2 regions of the Thalassospira sp. A40-3 genome follow, and region 2 is predicted to be linked to the other one. Evidence: riboswitches for the same ligand, from Rfam matches in the RefSeq annotation. Region 2 holds a riboswitch; the other holds the start of a gene.
The links. A riboswitch is a leader RNA that binds a small molecule or an ion and turns the genes downstream of it on or off. The one in region 2 is predicted to bind cobalamin.
Positions count from the first base shown of each region.

Region 1: it holds a riboswitch for cobalamin, as region 2 does, so the genes downstream of both, cobU (bifunctional adenosylcobinamide kinase/adenosylcobinamide-phosphate guanylyltransferase) here and IT893_RS09255 (DUF4198 domain-containing protein) in region 2, are expected to answer to the same signal.

Region 1 covers NZ_CP065428.1:4,292,442-4,295,591, reverse strand. Annotated here, with positions in the region: gene cobW (cobalamin biosynthesis protein CobW) at 1-680, opposite strand, end outside; gene cobU (bifunctional adenosylcobinamide kinase/adenosylcobinamide-phosphate guanylyltransferase) at 715-1,254, opposite strand; cobalamin riboswitch at 1,312-1,503, opposite strand; gene IT893_RS19875 (hypothetical protein) at 2,056-2,694, shown strand; gene IT893_RS19870 (histidine phosphatase family protein) at 2,715-3,150, opposite strand, start outside.
Region 2 covers NZ_CP065428.1:2,040,636-2,043,785, forward strand. Annotated here, with positions in the region: gene cbiM (cobalt transporter CbiM) at 1-548, opposite strand, end outside; gene IT893_RS09255 (DUF4198 domain-containing protein) at 565-1,362, opposite strand; cobalamin riboswitch at 1,532-1,729, opposite strand; gene IT893_RS09260 (DUF924 family protein) at 1,880-2,422, shown strand; gene IT893_RS09265 (glycosyl transferase family protein) at 2,482-3,150, opposite strand, start outside.

The DNA of each region.
Region 1 (3,150 bases), 2.1 Mb from region 2:
CCAAGCAGGATGGCGTTTTCAACCCGTGAATGTTCGGTCGCGATAATCTTGACTGACGGCTTTTTCAGCTCTGCACGGATATCGGCTTCGACCTTGCTGCGTTCGGCATCGGTCAGAAGGTCCGTCTTGTTGAGAACCACCATATCGGCACAGTGAAGCTGTTCTTCGAACAGTTCTTCAAGCGGGCTTTCATGATCAAGATTTTCGTCTGCTTCGCGTTGCGCCTGTACCGCGTGATGATCATGGGCAAACAGACCATCACGCAGGGCCGCGCCATCAAGAACCGCCACAACGCCATCAACGGTCACACGCGACCGGACTTCGGGCCAGTTAAACGCCTTTACCAACGGTTTTGGCAGGGCAAGACCAGATGTTTCGATCACGATATGATCAGGCGGCGTTTCACGGTCAATCAGGCCCTGGATGGTAGGCAGGAAGTCATCAGCCACGGTACAGCAGATGCAACCATTGGCCAGTTCAACAACGTCATCTTCTTCGCAGCCTTCAATGCCACAGCCATTGATGATGCCTCGATCCACACCCAGATCGCCAAATTCATTGATGATCAGCGCGATGCGTTTGCCATTGGCATTTTCCAGCATATTGCGGATCATGGTTGTCTTGCCAGCGCCCAGAAAACCGGTAATGACGGTTGCCGGGATTTTGCCCAATTGTGCCATTTCTGAAATCCTTAAAATTCAATAATTTATGTTGTTATTTGACCGACATCGGAATGCCGGCCACCACAAGGGTGACCTTGTCTGCAATCTCTGCAATGCGTTGATGCAGGCGTCCGGCATGATCGCGAAAGGCCCGCGCCATCGCATTTTCCGGCACGATGCCAAAACCAACCTCGTTTGAGACAAAAAGCACCGGCACGACAAGGGTTGGCACCAGATCACAAAGAGCTGCGATCTCGGCATCAATGTCGCGGTCTTCAAGCATCAGATTGGTCAGCCACAAGGTCAGACAATCAACAAGAACAGGCTTGCCGCCTGTGACATTACAGGTCTGCAGCGCCGAACAAAGTTCGACCGGTTCCTCGAGTGTCTGCCAAAGATCGCCGCGTGATTTTTTGTGAAGATCTATGCGGTTGGCCATTTCGTCATCCCAGGCACGCCCGGTTGCGATATATGTGCCACCGCCCGCCTGATTAATGATGTTTTCGGCAAACCGGCTTTTGCCGGATCGCGCCCCGCCAAGGATCAGATGCGTCCCGCCAGAGGGGCCGTCAGGGGGTAAAGTCTGGGTCATCCCGTTTCTTCCTCGCCATGGCCTCCCACCGAGGCCCGATTGCGTCGTCACCTTCCTTCGAATAGTGACACCTTCGGCAGGTTTCCTGGCTGCGGGCATGAAAGCGATCCGCCTTCCCGGTTTCCCGGTGGCTGGTCTGGCGCGTTGGCACCGACCCGGATCTCCCAACCCGATACAGTTGCGGGGGCAGCATCGGCCTTGCACCGATTTCCCATCACCGAACGATGCGCCGAACCTAGCAGGTTTGCCAAAAATGCCAAAGGTCATTCTCGGCACTTAACCCTTCGTTACCACCCCACCCTAATCGGAAGGTCAGTATTTGTAAGAATTGTCTGCTTGAGAGGTCATACCATTTCAGCCAACATCAAGCCGTTGCGCTGGAACTAGGGTCAGGACCTATTAATTTGATTTGAATGGCAGACGTTATATTTGCGAAATCCAAGGAAAAGCCCGCCGGGCGGGTTGGTATCCCGCACAAGGGATTTGACGCTGGAGTTTGCAAATATAACGTCTGTCCTTCGGATTAATCGGATTTGCACGGACTACTTTGTCGTAAAACCTTGAAAGATAAATATCTTCCTGCAGTTTTACTCCGCGTATCCGCGCAAATCTGTTTAACCATTCAAACCAAATTAATAGGTCCTGACCCTAAAGACGGAACAATCCGCAATCTGGCGAAAACCCGGGAAGTAGACTCATCACCCGGATGGCTGCAGGAAATACTGCAACCGAAACTCTTGGGGTAATCTGGATTTTTCAAGACCAATGGCAATACGTTCTCACCTATCCAAAATCCGACAGATGAACGCGCCAACCTGGACCACATCGTCTCGCAAGGACATGTGGCTGGGATTGCTGGACCGTCTGAACAGTCCTGATCGGTCATTTCAGGATTTTCTTGAACAGCGCGCAGCCGATGGCGAGATCACTCTGGCACGCCGCGATGTGCGTGACATCTTTGCCGAGGATGCCTCAAAGGGTGTAATCGCAACCATCATCTGGTCCCATGAACGTGGCATTCGCGTCAATGCGCTTTCGTTGCTTGTGCGCGATATGCCAACCCTAGTGACCCTGATGTCGATCTCGGATTTCGGACAGGACGAGTTGAACGAGCTGCTTTCCCAGCCGGGCATTTCCGTTCCGACTGCCAGCAAGATGTTGTCTGCCTGCGGCAAGACTTATTGCGGAATGCCGGCTGCCATCATTGATGACACCATCATCCAGGTGATTGAAAACGCATCCTTTGCCAGTGATTTCCCGAATGTCGCCAAATTGCGAAGCAAATCACGCAGCCGCCCGGTGCCCTATTATCAGGCCTATCTGCGCGATGTTTTCGACATCTGCGAAAAACATGATCTGAATCCGGATATGGTTGACCGCTATCTGGCAGAACACGCGCTTGATGACATGGCATCCGATATCGAGCTGGCCTCTGCCTGACGGAACATGCCTTAAGCTCCTTAAAAGCGCTGATTGACAGCGGTCACGCGCCAGCCCGGTTCGTCGACACCGTCGATATATTCAAGCGTGGTCAGACCCAACGTGTCGATATGAAATGCCAATGCGGTTTCAAGGGATAAACCCAGTGCATTGGCAAGCATGGCACGCACTGTGCCGCCATGAACGACAGCGACAATGTCGCGCCCGGCCCAATCCGCACTCAATCGGCCAAAGACGGGTCCGACACGGGCAACCACATCGGCAAAGCTTTCACCCTTTGGGGGGTGTTGGCGGGCAAAGTCGGTCCAGAACCGTGTTGTTTCCCCCTTGGGCAAATCATTCCAGTTCTGCAATTCCCAATCACCAAAATGCTGTTCGGCAAAGCCGCTTTCAGCCTGCGGCGCTATGTCTTTATCCATGAACGCCTGCAGACTGCGCGCCGTATCATGCGTACGT
Region 2 (3,150 bases):
GCTGAAACCAGCCCTTCGACCACCATGATCGGAATGTGGGCAAAGAAGACCAGCTTGGCCGCCGGGACAAACGCATCACCGCTGAGCGCAAGCGAAATCGCGACAAACACCGTTGTCAGCCCGATGGAAAATGCACCGGCACATCCACCAAGCACGGCGGCTGCGACCGGGTTGCTGCGCGACACCATTCCCCGGAACAAAAGCCCCGCCAGCACAGCCGGAAAGGCGATATTGACCGTATTGACGCCAAGAACCGTCAAACCGCCAAAGCCAAAGAAAACCGCCTGAAGCAAGAGACCGACAAAAAGTGCCGGAAACGCGGTCCAGCCAAGCACGAGCCCGGCAAGACCGCTCATGATCAGATGCACACTGGATGGTCCCACCGGCACATGAATAAGCGAGGCAACAAAGAATGTTGCCGACAAAACCCCGGTAGCAGGAATTTTATCGATTGGCAGTTTACGCAGTCCAAGGCCAAGCCCGGCAACTGCAAGAATACCCCCGCCAATCAAGACTTCCGGTGCCAGCGCACCATCAACAATATGCATCTGTTTTGTCCCTCGCCTATTTCACATCATAGGCGCGAACCCACAGGACTGCATCCTGTGAAAGTTCCTTGCCCTGAAATTCTTTTTCAGGGCCGCTGCCAAGTGCTGCAAATCCCCAAAAGCCTGCCTTGGGGACACCAAAAGTGAAATACCCGTTTTCATCGGAAATGGCCACAACCGCACCGCCGGGCATTGGCGATGCCGTTGGGCTTTTGGGGGTATTGCTGGCCATATCGGGTTCTGCTGCCATGTATTCGATTTCGACTTCAACACCGGCGACAGGTTGGCCTTCGCTTAGCACACGGCCGGTAAAGGTCGAACCGGCAATGATGTTGGTTGGTCGATTAAGCGGCAGGATTTCGGTTTTAAGACCTTGCGGTTCCATCCAGTCGGTCGGAATTTCATTGCGGTTCACATAGGACTTCGTGATCTGCTGGATGAAGATATCTTCGCTTTCTTCGAAATACGGTGCCGGGACCACCACCATGACGTAATCACCGCTGCGGCGCAGTGTTAAAGTTGCGTCAAAGGCCGCTGCCGAGTTGGCAATTCCGGTGAAAGTAATCGGCGAAAGCGTTGATTTCAGATCAATTTTCTCACCGCGATTAACCGCATAAAATTCAAACGGCTCGGCCATATCCATGACATGGCCGTTTTCAAACGGGTGCCAGAAAATCAGCTTTACCGGCTGATCCCCGGCCTTGGTCACGTTTACGTTCGGCGTATAGGCCAATTGAAAATGCGCATGCGCCGGCATGGTCGCCGACAGCACGCAGGCGCTTGCAATCGCAAGCCTGCCAAGGGTCTTAAACATATAATCGTCTCTTTCTCAAACGATGCACGCAGGCCAACGGCCCAACGCACAGGGTCAGGACAAAGAACGATAGGATGGCTGGAAGCAAGATTGCGGATCTTCAAAAGACCGTTTGTACCCCTGCAACCTGACGCTCACCCCGGCGTCCAACAGTTTCATACCGGGCAATCAGCACCCGGCAGTCAAAGGCAGGTCTCCTGGCTCACGGTTTGAAAAGCAATGCGCCTTCCCGGTTTGCACCAGTGGCATATGCAATGCTCTGACCGCTTACAGTTGCGGGGGCAGCCGTGGCTTTGTCATGCATGACGCACCACGTTCCCTTTTAAGTTGGTCCAATCGGATCAACACCAAAGACAATGTCATAATCCACGCCGGACGGATTGCTGTCAACTCCCTGCCCCATGGTCCATGACAATCTTTTTGCGGATGGCTTGACGCGCCTTAAACCGGGCGCGAAGATCACCCGCAATTTTGCCGACGGGCCGCAAAAGCCTGCAATCAGATGGGTGGAAACATTATGAAACCTGAAACGGTTCTTGTTTTCTGGTTCAAGGAACTCGAAGAAAAACAGTGGTTTATCAAGGATGAAGCCCTCGATCGCCATATCGCGGAACGCTTTGCCGATTTTCATGCCGCCGCCACGGCCGGAGAGCTTTTTAACTGGCGCAAAACCGCCCATGGACGACTTGCCGAGATCATCGTTCTTGATCAGTTTTCACGCAATATGTACCGCGATCAGCCACAGTCCTTTGCATCAGATCCAATGGCATTGGTGCTGGCACAGGAAGCTGTTTCCTTGAGGCTGGATCGCAAACTGGTCACACCGCAGGAACAGGCATTTCTGTATATGCCCTACATGCACTCAGAATCCGAAATCATTCATGAAGTGGCGGTTGACCTGTTTTCACAGCCCGGCCTTGAGCACAATTCCGAGTTCGAGCTGAAACACAAGAAGATCATTGACCGGTTTGGCCGCTATCCACACCGCAATGAAATACTGGGTCGTCCATCAACGGCAGAGGAAGTGGCGTTTCTCAAAGAACCCGGATCATCGTTCTGAGCATTAAAAAAGGGACGGTTTCCCGTCCCTTTTATTCGATCTCACTTGATCACGGAACATCAGCCGACATCACGGTCGCGATTATCCCACCAGCCCTGCACAAGGCTTTCTGCCTCATCCATGTAATCCGCCTTGCCGGCAAGGAAGGCTGCCATGGCAGCACTGCCCTTGATCTTGGCTTCGGCAGGAATATCTTCTACCTCGCCACGCCAGACAGCCAGGAAGTGCTTTAGCGACACAGGGCTTTGTTCTTCGCCGTCTTTCTCGGTTTTCGACAGCAATGCGGGCCAGCGAACATCATTCAGCTCACCATTATCAAGCATGCGCAGATCGACATGCTTATAGGGTGTTCTTTCGGCTTCGCCGCCACCGCCCTTGATCACACCGATGCGTGGAAGTTCCAAGAGCTTGCCGGTTTCACGATGGACATCAAGAAACGCCGGATGAAACACACCAAGGAAGGCTGCACGCGCATGCAACGGATTAAGCAAACGCAGTAACGTATTGACCGGACTGCGCAACCCAAGAATCGGACGCAATCCAATCAGCTCCTGCAGTTTGGGATGCATGTGACGCAGCGGCAGATATGCAAAGCCCTTCGATGCGATATCAGAACGCGCTTCTTCTGCAGACATGGCAATCGGAAGCTTAAGCGCCTTGATGGCAACTTCTGTGCTGATCCCGTTGACCAGATGCGAGTTATAGCCATGCATCAGCACCGGAACATT